One region of the Desulfovibrio sp. X2 genome, then DNA from elsewhere that is predicted to be linked to it. Evidence: predicted binding sites of a transcription regulator. Region 1 holds the regulator's gene; each other region holds the start of a gene.
What was found. The regulator sigma-54, encoded in region 1, starts transcription at its own class of promoters, with help from an activator protein. The targets are predictions, from matches to a motif close to CTGGCACGGNNNNTGCTT.

Region 1 (3,514 bases):
GACGCCGCGTCTCGTGGTAGCGCCTGAGCAGCTCCTGCTGGTCGGCTTCCAGGAAGATCACCTGCACGCCGACGTTTTCCGCGGCGAGCTCGGCAAGCGCCTCTTCCCAGTCCTTCAGAAAGTCGTGCTGGCGTATGTCCAGCCCCAGGGCGAGGCCTTTGGTGCGGCGGTCGGCCTGCCCCTTGTAGAGGGAGGCCAGCTTGGGCAGCATCGCGGCAGGGAGGCCGTCCACGCAGAAGAAGCCCATGTCTTCGAAGACGCGCAACGCCGTGCTCTTCCCGGCCCCGGAAAGACCGGTCAGGACGACGATGGCGAAAGCCGGCTCCGCGTGCATCAGAAGCCTCCTGCGCTGCGCGCTGCACCATGGTCGGCGCGCGGTGCCATTCTTCCCTTGTTCGTATTCCCGGGCCGTATTCCCGGGCGGCTCGGCCCGAGGCCCGTCCGCACGACGAGATGCTCCCTAGACGCCCTGCAGCAGCGCAAGCAAGCTTTCCTTGTCCGAAGCGGACAGGAAGGCCTTCTTGAATTCAGAATCCTTGAGCAGGCGCGAGATGTGGGCAAGGACGCGCAGGTGCTGCCCGGCCGCCTCTTCCGGCGCAAGGACGAGAAAAAAGATCTGGCAGGGCCTGTGGTCGAGGGCATCGAAGTCGATGCCCTCGCAGCAGCGCGCCGCCACGAGGACGATGTCGGAGAGCCCTTCGATCTTGCCGTGGGGGATGGCGATGCCGTCCCCGATTCCCGTGGTCCCGAGCCGTTCGCGCTCCAGAAGGACGCTGACGGCGCGTTCCCGATCGATGTCCGGATGCGTGCGTGCCAGGGGCTCGACCATCTCGGCGAGGACAGCTTCCTTGCTCCTCGCCGAGAGGTCGGGCAGCACAAGCCCGGGGTTCAGATAATCACCGAGTTTCATGCCGTTCGCCGTGTCGCCTAGAGGCCGGGATCGATGATGCCGAAGTTGCCGTCCCTGCGCCGGTAGACAACGTTCACCCGCTCGGTCTCAGCGTTGCGGAAGACCAGGAACTCGTAGTCCAGGGTCTCGAGCTGCATGGCGGCCTCCTCGATGTCCATGGGCTTCGGGCTGAAGCTGTCGGTGGCCACGATGCTCTTGGATTTGTCCTCGCCCTCGCCCACGAAGCTGAAGACCTCGTGACGCACGGACTTGTCCGCGGTCTTGGCCGCACGCTTGCTCTTCTGCTTCTCGCGGATGCGCTTCATCTGGGCCACGATCTTGTCCACGACGAGATCGATGGCCGAGTACATGTCGTCCGCGGACTCGTTGGCCGAAAGGTGCAGGTTGTCGTCGGAGACGATGACTTCGACCATCTGGCGGATCTTCTCCACCGAGAGGTTCACCTGAACCTCGGCGGCATCGTGGTTGGCAAGATATTTCTCAAGCTTCTCGAAGCGCTTCTCCGCATAGTCCTTGAGGTGGTCGGAAGGATCGAAGTTCTTGAAGTTGAAGGCAATGTTCATATGCTCGCTCCTTGTTCGGGGGCTTTAGAAAATCTGCTTGCGCTTGCTCGACGAGGGAATGTTGAGCGCCGTGCGGTACTTGGCCACCGTGCGGCGCGCGATGTTGACCTGCAGCTTGTCCTTCAGGATGTCCACGATCCGTTCGTCGGACAGGGGCTGCTTCGCGTCTTCCTCGCCGATGAGCTGCTTGATGAGCGCCTTGACGCTCTCCGAGCCGACCTCGCTTCCGTCGTCCAGGCTCAGGGCGGAGTTGAAGAAGAACTTGAGCTCGAAGATGCCGTGCGGCGTGGCCACGTACTTGTTGGTCGTGATGCGGCTGACGGTGGATTCGTGCATCCCGATGTCGTCGGCCACGTCCTTGAGGATCAAGGGACGCAGGTGGGTCACGCCTTCTTCGAAGAAGTCCCGCTGAAAGCGGACGATGCTCTCGATGACCTTGTAGAGCGTGCGCTGGCGCTGATAGAGGCTCTTCATCAGCCACACGGCCGAGCGCACCTTCTCCTGGAAGTAGTCCTTGTCCTTGCCCTTCCCGCCCTGCAGGCTGTCCATGTACAGGGAGTTGAGCTGCAGCCTGGGCAGCCCGTCCTCGTTGAGCACGATGACGAAGTTGTCGTCGAACTTGTACACGTACGCGTCCGGAGAGACGTACATGGGCTCGCCCGAGCCGAAGCTCGAGCCGGGCATGGGATCGAGCGTCTGGATGATGTCCAGGTATTCCCGGAGTTCCTCCAGGGAGATCTTGAATTTGCGGGCAAGCGGCTTGTAGCGCTTCTTCTCCAGGTCCTCCAGATGGTCGGAAACCAGGGAGAGCAGGATCGGATCGTCGTAGCCGTAGACGTCGAGCTGGACCAGCAGGCATTCGCGCGGGTCCCTGGCGGCCACGCCCACCGGGTCGAAGCGCTGCACGCGCAGGAGCACCGACTCCACCGCCTCCGGAGTGCTCCCGGTGACGTGGGCGATCTCGTCGACCGTGGAGGAAAGATAGCCGGAGGAGTTGAGGTTGCCGATGATGTTCTCGGCGATCTCCTTCTCCTCTTCGGTGAAATTCGAGAGGCGGGTCTGCCAGGCCAGATGCCCATCGAGGGACGGCTTGGCCGTGAGGCGGGCTTCGAAGGAGAGCCCCTCGTCGAGGGCCTCGTGCTCGCGCATCTGGGACTGGCGGGAGGCGCTGGCGAAGTCGCCCAGGTAGTTGTCCCAGTCCGCTTCGCGCTGCAGACTCTTCTCGTCGGAGGGCATCTCGTGGACGACGCCCTCGGCCTCCGCAGGCTGGGCGTTCTCAGGGGACTCGCGCTCGCTCTCCGCTTCCTCGAAGCCTTCCTCGAGAAACGGATTTTCCAGCAACTCCTGCTGCACGGTCTCCATCAGCTCGAGCCGGGAGAGCTGCAAGAGCTTGATGGCCTGCTGCAGCTGGGGGGTCATCACCAGCTGTTGCGAAAGCTTGAGCTGCTGTCTGAGTTCGAGCGCCATGCGTCCTAGCTCGCGCGGAGCCCGAGGGCACTACCGCGCAGTGGCAAAAGTCCGGCCAGGGAATGACCCGTTTCCACCCCATGCGGAAACGCGCCAGAAATACCGCCCCAAACATTCATGGGGCCGATACATCCCGTGCTGGAAATATGCCACACTCGGCAAGGTGTTGCAACGGATCAAGTCTTGAACGGCGAGCTTTTCTGAGGCATTGGCACGAAAATTCCATCAGAGGCAGAATTCCTCACCGAGGTACACCTTCCGCGCTCGCGGGTTGGCCGCGATCTCTTGCGGAGTGCCGGTCAGGATGATCGTGCCCTCGAAGACGATGGAGGCGCGATCGCAGATGGACAGGGTCTCGCGCACGTTGTGGTCGGAGATGAGGATGCCGATGCCCTTGTCCTTGAGCCCCCGGATGATCTCCTTGATGTCGTCCACGGCCAGAGGGTCGATGCCCGCGAAGGGCTCGTCGAGGAGGATGAACTTGGGGCTCCTGATGAGCGCCCGCGCGATCTCGAGCCTGCGTCGCTCGCCGCCGGAGAGGTGCACGGCGCGGGAGTTCTCGAGCCTCGTGATG
Region 2 (3,514 bases), on a different contig from region 1:
ACCTCGGGGAACTCCATGATCGTGCGCGCCAGTTCGCCCTGCAGCGCGCGCATGTAGTTGATGTGCTGCACGAAGTCCGTCTGTCCGATCTTGACCTCGTCGAAGAGCTCGAAGCCGAGGCCCTGGCCGTGGACCATGCCGTCGCCCGCGATCTTCAGGCGCAGGTTGTAGACCTGGTCGGCCGGGACGAGGATGGTGGTGCCGTTGTCGGACAGCTTGTAGGGCACCTTCTGGCCCTGCAGCAGGGTCACGATGCGGCTCGCGTCCTCGGCGTAGAGCTTGGAGTAGAGGACCTTCCAGTCGGGCCTGTTGAGGAAGTAGACCATGACCACGAAGGCGATGACCACCGAGGCCGCCAGGCCCCCGATGAGGATGCGCTGCGAAGCGGTGCGCTTGCCCCAGAAGGAGTTGATCGTGTTCAGGGTGTTTTGCACGAAGGGGGGCATTTCCTGGTCCTCCAGTAGGTCCGTTGCTCGTCGTCGGGTCGTGTTGCCGGGTCTGGTCGTCGCGTCAGGTCAAATTTACGGCGGCCGCTACATCTGGATCTTCATCATTTCCTGATAGGCCGACATGATCTTGTTGCGCACCGCGGAGGTCAGGTTGACCGCGAGGTTGGCCTTCTGCAGCTGGATCATCAGCTCGTGCACGTTGGTTTCCTTGCCCGTGGCGAACTCCTCGACCATGTTCTGGCCGTGGATCTGCATCTGGTTGACCTCTTTGAGGGAGTCCGTGAGGGTCGTGGAGAAGTCCTCGGTCTTGGCCGTCTTCTGCGGCATCTGGGACTCGATCTTCTGCCGGCTCTGCTGCATGGACTGGATGTTCTGGCCGTAGGCCTTGAGGGCGGCGCTGCCGATTGCGGTGATGGCCATCTACGTGTCTCCTTGAGTGTGCGCGTGGGCGACGGGGGCGTCCTTGCAGGGCCCGTGCCTAGCCCTGGCCGATGGCCAGCGCCTTGTTGTACATGGTCTTGGCCGCCTCCACGGAGGCGGCGTTGGCCTCGTAGGAGCGCATGGCCGTGATCATGTTGGCCATCTCCTCGACCACGTTGATGTCCGGGTACTTCACGAAGCCGTCCTTGTCGGCGTCGGGATGCCCCGGGTCGTAGACCTTCTTGAAGGGGCGCTTGTCGGCCACGATGCCGTCGATCTTCACGCCCTTGAGCTCGCGGTTGTTGGCGTCCCACATGTGGGCGTCGAAGGGATCGTAGACGTCCGTGGTCTCCATGGAGACGGACTTGCGCACGTAGGGGCCGCCCTCGGCCGTGCGCGTGGTGTTCATGTTCGCCAGGTTCATGGAGATGACGTTGAGGTAGGACCTCTGGGCCCCCATGCCGGAGGCCGCGACGTCGAGCGCGGTCATGAAGTCCATTACCTGCTGCCCTCCGTGACGATCTTGCTCAGCTCCTGGAAGCTGTGCTGCACCACCGTGGTCAGGGTGTTGTACTCGAGCTGGTTCTTGTTCAGGATGGTCATCTCCTTGTCCAGGTCGACCCTGTCCTCGCCGTAGACGTAGCGGGGCTGGAACTCCTCGCCCACCGGGCGGTCGAAGGTGCCGGGCGCGAAGGCGGCGGGCATGTGCTCGGGGCTCGTCCTGGTCAGGCGGCCGCGCATGTCCTGGTTCAGCGCCTGCTGCAGCTCCTTCTCGAACTCGATGCGCCTGGGCCGGTAGCGGGGCGTCTCGATGTTCGCCAGATTGGACGTGACGAGATTTTGACGATCGAGCTGAAGGTCCATGACCTTCGCGCTGACGTTCATGTATCTTTCCATGAGTTCCATGTTCGGCCTCCTTCGGGCGTTTCCGGGCGATCACCCGCACCGGTCCCGCCATCTGCGATCCACGAGTGCGCACAAGTGAAAGCAAGGCCTGTTCCAATGCTGTAAGATGTCGGAATTGATGTGTTTGTTCAGGATTGCGCCCGTCGGGCGCCGGATCGGGCGTCGCAATCGTGGCGGCCGGAAGGGGAGGCAAGCCCAGGCGGGGAAAGGGAAGGGGGGGCAGGAGGGGAGGCAGAAGGGGAGGCAGATGAAGAAAAGATGAGAGGCGCGGGGTGGGGAGGACGGAGGCATCTACCGGCAGCCGCCGGCAGCCGCGGCCACTCCGTATCGCCGGAGCGTACCCGGATCGCGCCGCTGCGTACGGCACGACGGGCCGCACTCGAAAATCACATGAACACGGTCCGGAAAGTAAAGGTTTCGGCCCCCGCGTCCGATAAGCCCCAGGCACGGCCACTGCCCGGCGAGGTCCGCCCGGGCGGGGGGCCGGGCTCGGCTCGGGGGAGCCGACACGGGGGATCGGGTCGGGCAGGGGGAGACCTGTGCCCGGCCCGATGACCAGGGCCCTTTCCGATCCCCGGGGCCATGCGGAAGTACGTGCCGGGAGTATGCCCGGCCGCTCTTTTTTTCGGGCCCGGCCGGAAGTTTCACGCAGCCGTCGCGCCGCGCCGCCACTCCCGGACAAGGCTCGGAACGGCCCGTACCGCAGGGTTTTTCCGGATGGCTGCCGAGACGCCGGAAATGGAAAAAACGGCGTTGGCACATCGGTTGCAGATATCGGGTCGCCCGCGTCTCGCGGGAAAAAACGTCCCGGCAACGGAGTCTCCCCGATGGGGGCCGGGAACGTCAGGAACATCGCAAGCGGAGGGTTGAGTCATGAGTCACTTGGATTACGAGATCAACAAGGAACTCGGTGAGTGCTATCTCTTCATGGGAGACCTGGAGAAGGCCGAAGAGTATTACGCCAAGGCCATCGGCTCCAACGGCGTGCACCCCGATCCCTACCTCGGTCTGGCGACCATCGCCGTGCAGCGCGGCGATCTCGCCAATGCCCTCGGCCTCTACCAGAAGGCCGACTCCATCGAGAGCAACGACAAATCTCTGGCCGGCATGGCGCTGGTCGAGTCCGAAACCGGGCAGAACGCGTCCGCCTTCGTGCACTTCGCCAAGGCGTTGGACGTCAATCCGTCCAACCTGATCGCCCTTTTCGGACTGGTCCGCATGGGCCACGCCACCGGCCGCCTGGCCGAGGTCGTGCCGTACCTGGAAGGCTTCCTGGCCATCGACCCGGCCAAGCACGACGTCCGCTTCTCGCTCGCGGGATGCCGGATGTGCCTGGGCGACGTCGAGGGCGCGGCCGCCGAGCTGCGCCTGATCCTGGACAGCGATCCGGGCAACGGCCCCGCCAAGGAGCTGTACGCGCACATCCGCCAGGCGGCGTAAGCGGCAGAAGGAATGACTCCCCTCCCATTGCGTCCCGCTCGTACCCGCGGCGGTGCGGGTACGGGCGGGACGCCCTTCGCAGGGAGAGGAGCCGTCTTGCCATCCGCCCCCTTTTTGGGCACAGTCCGCCCAAACGCAACGATGGGGGTATGCGAATGGATCTTCTGCCCGTCAGCCGGGCTCTGCTGAGCGTCACCGACAAGAGCGGCCTGGCCGATTTCGCCCGTTTTCTGGTCCAGCACGGCGTGGAGCTGGTCTCCACCGGCGGCACCAAGAAGCTGCTCTCCGGCGAGGGGCTG
Region 3 (3,514 bases), on a different contig from region 1:
CTCGTCGCGCTCGGCGGCCAGGGAGAGGCTCGTCTCGGAGAGCGTGGCCTGGGCGCGCGTGAGCGCCTCGTAGTAGAAGCTTCCGGCGTCGCCGTCGAGGTCGAAGACCTCGGCGCGCGCGGCGTAGCGTTCGGCCACCGAGCGCTGCACTTCGTCCAGGATGCCGGGCGGCACCTCCAGGGCGGCGGCGAGCCGCTCGATGCGCTCGGCGAGTCCGGGCACGGTGGCGTCGGCCATGATGGAGCGCGCGACGAGGTCCGCGAGCATGACGAAGGCCAGGGGCGAGCGCGGCGAAAAGTCCGGGCCCAGCGCCTCGGGGGAATGGTGGTGGAGCCAGGCGCTGTCCACGAGGCGGCCGGGAAGCTCCCACTTCTCGAGCAGCCACTTGCCCACCAGGGTGTGGTCCGCGCCGAAGCGCTCGCGCTCGAGTACGTGGTACGCCACCCCCCGGCCTCGGGCCGAGCCGATGAGCTGCTCGTAGGCCGCGGGCTTCAGGTGGAGCAGGGCGATCTTGCCGCAGTCGTGCACCAGCCCGGCCAGGAAGGCCTCGTCCCTGACCGCGGGCGAGAGCTTCTCCGCCAGCAGCTGGGCCGTGACCGCGCAGGCCAGGGAGTGCTTCCAGAACGAGAGCATGAAGGGGTCGTCGGCCTTCATGTCGCGCAGGAGCGTGTCGCGGATGAAGGCGCCCAGGACCAGGCCGCGCAGCGTGCCCACGCCGAGGACGAAGATGGCCTGCTCCAGGGTCTCGGCCTTGCGCATCCGGACGTAGGCGGGCGAGTTGGCCAGGCGCATGACCTTGAGGGCCAGGGAGGGATCGGCGGCGATGAGCGCGGCGATTTCCCGCAGCTCGCTGTCCGTGGAGACCGAGGAGAGTATCTTGGCGGCCACGGGAGGCGGCGACGGCAGCGCGCCGAGCGAGTCGACGAGCACGCGGATCTGTTCCCGCGCCTCGCTGTCCTGTTCAGGATTTCGCGTCGCCATGCGTGTCCTCGTCGCTTCCTGGAAGTCGGGCAGCCGCTGCGGCCGTTACCGCTCAGCCCGAAGGTCGGTCCCGGATTCCGTCCGGCCTGTCGTCCGACCTTCTGTCCGGTTGAACCGGATTGTCGTCCCCAAAGCCTTGTCCGGGAGGCGTGAATGTAAAGTCCGCCGACTTTGGTGTGGCGATACTTTACACTTTCCCGCGATCCGGACCGGAAAAGCCCGTTCGGACTCCCCTTGCAGCGAGCGGCCCCGCCGATTCGGGAACGAGTCGACGGGGCCGCGCTGCACGGGAAGCCTCGGCTTTACGCTGCGCGCATGCGCCTGTACGCGGCCACCGCGGGCAGGCCGCCCAGCAGCAGGAGCAGGGTTCCCGGCTCCGGGGCAGGCAGGGGGCCGTGCCCGTAGATCACGTCGTTGGCGCAGGTCATGGTGAAGCCGTAGCCGAAATAGCCGCCCTCGGCGTCGAAGACGATGGGCTTCTCGATGCCGGAGAGATCCCAGTAGGCGGTCTCGATGGAATAGGAGTGCGTGGCGGAGTTCCATACGGGCTTGGTGAAACCCGAGTAGTCGACCCAGCCGAGCTTGCTGTCGCTCCCGGATATCCTCGCCTCCACCGGCTGGCCCTGGCGGGTGCCGGAGCCGCTGGAGAAGATGTAGTCCGTGCCCCAGTAGTTGTTATTGTTGTAAGGATTGCCGTCAGTCAGCGGAATGGCGACCTCGTAGGCCATCCAGCTGCCCGCGCTCCGGCTGTTGCTGCTGTGCAGGACGTAGTCCCAGACGTTGTCGTTGTTGATGTCGAAGAACCAGTCGCCCGGTTTCAGGCTGCTCCAGCCCGACGTGGTGGACACGGTGTACTCGAGCGAGATGCCCACCAGGGTGTGGTTGTCGAAGGTGAAGCTGCCACCCAGGAGATCGGGAATCCCGTTCACGTCCTTGGAGATCGACGAGCTGTAGCCGGGCCAGGTCACGTAGGTGTCCGTGAAGGACACGACCGTTGTGGCGTACGCACCTGTCGCCAGGAGCACCGCTGCCAGAACCGCGAGAGCGTAGAAGCATTTTTTCATAATCCCCTCCTTGGAATCCCGTTCAAATTGAGCAAAGGCCGTGCCAGATAATCCGCCATCCTTCCATGATCCAGGAAAAATGGACCGTACCTTGCACGCCAGCCGTGCAGGGGGCGCGAAGGGACGCGACGAAACGAACGGCGGGGGGCGAAGATGACCGAGGCCTTGTTTGTGGTGGCCGCCATGGCCCTGAGCCAGCTCACGCAGACCGTGGACGAGGCGCTCAGCAGGCTCGGAGCCGTGTCGTTCGCCCACGGCCTGCTTCTCGGCTACCTGAAGGTCTGGGTCTGCAAGCGCTTCCTGGAGTGGTGCGGCCTGCCCATGGGATGGGGGGTCGTGGTCCTGGTGGCCGTCCTGTCCATCGCCGTCTCCCTGTACAAAATCCACAAGACGGGCACCCGCTGGATCCTCGCCCTCAACGTCGGAATGGTCGCGGGCATCATCTACGCGGGAGTCCGATTGCTCTAAGTCCCGGAAGCATAATCCAATTTTCCCGGACGACAGATTTTCACCATAAACAGGTCAAGGATGGCACATTTCTCGCTTCAACGGCAGAGTAGTTTCCGAAAAGGACGGACGGAGCCCACCTCGCTGCGCCGACCATCGGCGGCCGGGCACGAAGCACCCTCCGCTCCGCTCATCGTATTTTCCTAAGGGAAGGGGAACGCCATGCTGGAACGATCAATCGAACGCAGACGAACCATCCGTATCAGACGCTCGGCCCTGACCGCGGCGAAGCTCGACGACCTGGACAGGCCGAGCATCAAGATAGCCGAGACGCTGGACGAGCTTCTGCAGTCCTTCAGGCTCATCTATGCGGAGTACATGGAACAGGGGTACATACAGGCGCCGCATCCGGACGGTCTGCTCTACAGCGTATACAACTTCCTGCCCAAGACCTGCGTCTTCATCTTCAAGTCCTATCTGGACGTCATCTCCACCATCTCCTACACCCCGGACACCGAGCTCTTCGGGCTGCCCATGGATTCGCTTTTCAAGCAGGAACTGGACGGGTTGCGCGAGCAGGGAAGGAAGGTCGTGGAGATCGGCTCGCTGGCCACGGAGCGCAGCAAGCGGGGCAGGAACGTGGTCATGTACCTGTACAAGACCATCATCAATTACGCCATCTTCACCGGCGCCAGCGACCTCTGCCTCATGGTCAACCCGAAGCATGTGCGCTTCTACAGCGATATCATGCTTTGCGAGATCCTGGGCGAGGAGAAGTTCTACGAATCCGTCGGCGCGCCCGCCGTGGCCATGCGGGTGAACTTCGACGAGTACCAGGAGCGGCTGAAATCGGTCTACGGAGACGCGGATTTCGAGACCGACCTGTACTCATTCTTCCTGAAGATGAACTACAGCGCCGTGGATCCGGACATCTCCTCCCTGGACGTGGAGCGCAACCAGCTCCTGGACTACGACGCCGCGCGCTATCTTCTCTTGCACAAGCCCGATGTGCTCGATAAGTT
Region 4 (3,514 bases), on a different contig from region 1:
CTGGATGGCCTTCTCGCCCTTCTCGCCGGTGCGCACGCGCACGGAATCGGCCATGGGAAGGACGAAGACCTTGCCGTCGCCGGGCTTGCCGGTCTGGTTGGCGGCAATGATCGCGCCGACCACGTCCTCGACGTCCTCGTCGGGGACGACCACGGTCACGATGCGCTTGGCGTAGAGGCGGCCCTTTTCGCCGAGCAGCTCGGCCGCTTCCTCGTAGCCGTCCCTGGCGCCCTTCAGCAGGGTGGAGTTGATGAGCCCCTTGCCCCTGCCCTGGGCCTCCTGGGCGAAGAAGGCGTCCACGCCCGCTTCGGTCAGGGCCTCCTTCGTCTTGTTCATCATGTTCATGCGGATGACCGCCACAACCTCTTTCATGGCTAGGCCTCCACCGTGCCGGAGGCGGTCTCCTTGATGCCGGAGGAGACGGTGTACATCTCCTCCACGGGAGTGACGAAGATCTTGCCGTCGCCGAAGGCGCCCTTCTCGCCGGAGCGGGCGGTCTGCATGACGGTCTTGATGACGAATTCCTTGTCCTTGTCGTCCACGACGATGGTCAGCATGACCTTGGGGATCTCGTCGTAGGTGACTTCGCCGATCTTGATGCCGCGCTGCTTGCCGCGGCCGGCCACGGCGTACTTGGTGACGGCCGGGAAACCCGCGTCCATGAGGGCGGCGAGCACGTTATCGACCTTCTCGGGGCGCACGATGGCACGAATCATGGTCAGCATCGGTTGGTTCTCCGTTGTGTTGTCGTTGTTCGCGGTTCTTGGTCGCGCCTAGTTGGCGATGCCGAAGTCGATGAGCAGCTTCTCGAGCTCCTCGATGGCCAGCGGCTTCGGCACGACGAACATGTCGTTCTGGTCGACCTTCCGGGCCAGGGTGCGGTACTCGTCCGCCTGCGCGTGCTCGGGCGAGTAGTCGATGACCGTCTTCCTGTTGATCTCGGCGCGCTGCACCTGGTTCTCGCGGGGCACGAAGTGGATCATCTGGGTGCCCAGGCGCTTGGCCAGCTGCTCGATCATCTCCTGCTCGTTGTCGACCTTGCGGGAGTTGCAGATCAGGCCGCCCAGGCGCACGCCGCCCGCGTCCGCGTACTTCACGATGCCCTTGCAGATGTTGTTGGCCGCGTACATGGCCATCATCTCGCCGGAGACGACGATGTAGATCTCCTGGGCCTTGCCCTCGCGGATGGGCATGGCGAAACCGCCGCACACGACGTCGCCGAGCACGTCGTAGAAAACGTAGTCGAGCGGCTTCTCCTGCTTGTAGGCGCCGAGCTGCTCGAGGAGGTTGATGGAGGTGATGATGCCGCGACCGGCGCAGCCGACGCCCGGCTCGGGACCGCCTGACTCCACGCAGGTCGTGCCGGCGTAGCCCTTCAGGCAGACGTCCTCGAGCTCCACGTCCTCACCCTCTTCACGCAGGGTATCCAGGACCGTGGCCTGGTTCAGGCCGCCCAGAAGAAGACGGGTGGAGTCGGCCTTGGGATCACAGCCCACGACCATCACGTTCTTGCCCATCTCGGCCAGACCGGCCACGGTGTTCTGCGTGGTCGTGGACTTGCCGATGCCGCCCTTTCCGTAAATTGCCACCTTGCGCATGATGCCCTCCTTGCGGATATCTTTGGTCAGGTAAAATGGTTGCGAGGTTGCGTTGCGTGAAACCACTAGGGCAATCGCCGTGCCAAGGTGGCACCGCAGGAGCAAAATGCTATTTTATATGGATATTTTTTGAGAGTCGCGTTTACGGCGCAGCGCGTGATGCGACAATTATGAAGACATTTTGCGTACATTTTTGAAGATGTAAGATTCCGGAAGGGGCCGGAAAGGCCGTAGACAGGCACGGGAATGGATATTGCTTGGATACGGGCGCGGCCTTTGCCGCGACGGAGGCAGAATGTCCATGAACCAGTCGTTTCGGGAAGCGGGTCCCGCAGGCCGCGTCCCCCTCGGAACATCCCCTGCGGCCCGGGCCTGCGCCCCCTGCCTCATAGACTCGACCCTGCGCGAGGGGGACCAGCGCTTCGGCGCCTATTTCACCTCGGAAGCCAGGCAAACGGTCCTGGAAGGGCTCGTGGCTCTCGGCGTGGAAGAGATAGAAGCGGGCTGCGCGGGGCGCTGCACGGACACGCCCGCCCTGGTGGCCCGGGCGCGGGAGCTGCTCGCCCCCCATGAAGGAACGCGGGCCGTGTCCGTGTGGTGCGCGGCACGCGAGAAGGACCTGGAGACGGCGCTGGCCATGCGGCCGGACCGCGTGGCCCTGGGGCTGCCCGTGTCGGACGCGCACATCGAGAAGCGCCTGCGCACCACGCGGAAAGACATCCTGGCCCGCCTCGCGGCGCTGCTTCGGCGCGCCCGCGAGCTCGGCGCGCCCTACGTCTCCGTGGGGCTCGAGGACGCCTCGCGCGCGGACCGCTCCTTCGCCCTCGAGGCGGCCCGCCTCGCCGAGCGCGAGGGGGCCTCACGCGTGCGCCTCTCGGACACCGTGGGCGTGCTCACCCCGGGCGAGACCGCGGCCATGGCGGCCGAATTCGCCGCCGAGCTCTCCGTCCCCGTGGCCGTGCACTGCCACGACGACTTCGGCATGGCCACGGCCAACGCCGCCGAGGCCCTCGCGGCCGGCGCCTCGTTCGCGGACTGCACCCTGCTCGGCATCGGCGAGCGCTCCGGCGTCGCGGCCACGGAACGCCTGACCGCCTACCTGGCCATGCGCCGGGGCAGGACATACGACCTCGGCTGCCTGCGCTCCCTGTGCGCCCTGGTGGCGGAAGTCCTCGGCGAATGCGTGCCCGCCCACGCCCCGGTGGTCGGCGAGCGCATCTTCTGGGTCGAGTCCGGCCTGCACGCCGACGCCCAGTACAAGGCCTCGGACCTCTACGAACCCTACGACCCGGAACGCACCGGCCTCACCCGGCGCATCGCGCTGGGCAAGAAGAGCGGCGCGGCCGCGGTGCGCGCCAAGCTCTGCGAGCTCGGCCTCGACCCCGCGGCGCTCGGGCCGGAGGGCCTGGAGGCCCTGACCGAGACCGTGCGGCGCCGGGCCGCCGAGCTCGGCACCACCCTCGACGACGCGGAAGTGCGCCGGATCGCGACGGCGAAACCGTAAGTTTTCGGGAAAAACATTGCCAGCGCGTGCGTCGACAGCTAGAAACGCATACATGGTGAACCCCTTCCGACCTTTCTCTCCCCGGCATCCTCCCTGCGCCCTCTCTTCGGATGATCGCTCTCTGCGCCGCGTTTCGGGCCGCGCGCCGCAGACATCAGGGATCACCTGCGACGATCCCCACCTCCACAAAGGACCCGCGCCATGCGAAAGCCCGCCCTGTCTTCATGCTGCCTCTGCCTCATCCTCCTGCTGCTTCCCACCGCCGCGCGCGCCGCGACCCTGCAGGCGCAATGGGAGAACGACCTCTTCGCGGACAGCGACAAGCACTACACCAACGGCGCCAAGATCATCCTGCTGTCGGACGACCTGAAGACCCCGGCCGAGAGCTGGCTCGTGCCCCAGGGGCTCGGCG

Region 2: the regulator sigma-54 is predicted to act here: its motif matches at 1,855-1,872, upstream of flgB (flagellar basal body rod protein FlgB).
Region 3: the regulator sigma-54 is predicted to act here: its motif matches at 2,075-2,092, upstream of DSX2_RS16945 (PEP-CTERM sorting domain-containing protein).
Region 4: the regulator sigma-54 is predicted to act here: its motif matches at 1,840-1,857, upstream of DSX2_RS07975 (LeuA family protein).

What each region holds. Positions count from the first base shown of each region.
Region 1 covers NZ_ATHV01000022.1:24,341-27,854, reverse strand. The annotation lists gene rapZ (RNase adapter RapZ) at 1-334, opposite strand, end outside; gene DSX2_RS08590 (PTS sugar transporter subunit IIA) at 461-910, opposite strand; gene raiA (ribosome-associated translation inhibitor RaiA) at 928-1,473, opposite strand; gene rpoN (RNA polymerase factor sigma-54) at 1,498-2,940, opposite strand; gene lptB (LPS export ABC transporter ATP-binding protein) at 3,166-3,514, opposite strand, start outside.
Region 2 covers NZ_ATHV01000004.1:95,933-99,446, reverse strand. The annotation lists gene fliF (flagellar basal-body MS-ring/collar protein FliF) at 1-446, opposite strand, end outside; gene fliE (flagellar hook-basal body complex protein FliE) at 534-869, opposite strand; gene flgC (flagellar basal body rod protein FlgC) at 928-1,368, opposite strand; gene flgB (flagellar basal body rod protein FlgB) at 1,368-1,775, opposite strand; gene DSX2_RS01915 (lipopolysaccharide assembly protein LapB) at 2,649-3,215, shown strand; gene DSX2_RS01910 (MGS domain protein) at 3,371-3,514, shown strand, end outside.
Region 3 covers NZ_ATHV01000065.1:307,635-311,148, reverse strand. The annotation lists gene DSX2_RS16950 (HDOD domain-containing protein) at 1-981, opposite strand, end outside; gene DSX2_RS16945 (PEP-CTERM sorting domain-containing protein) at 1,284-2,045, opposite strand; gene DSX2_RS16940 (hypothetical protein) at 2,199-2,513, shown strand; gene DSX2_RS16935 (hypothetical protein) at 2,715-3,514, shown strand, end outside.
Region 4 covers NZ_ATHV01000020.1:9,393-12,906, forward strand. The annotation lists gene DSX2_RS07960 (P-II family nitrogen regulator) at 1-372, opposite strand, end outside; gene DSX2_RS07965 (P-II family nitrogen regulator) at 375-725, opposite strand; gene nifH (nitrogenase iron protein) at 774-1,703, opposite strand; gene DSX2_RS07975 (LeuA family protein) at 1,894-3,102, shown strand; gene DSX2_RS07980 (lipid A deacylase LpxR family protein) at 3,304-3,514, shown strand, end outside.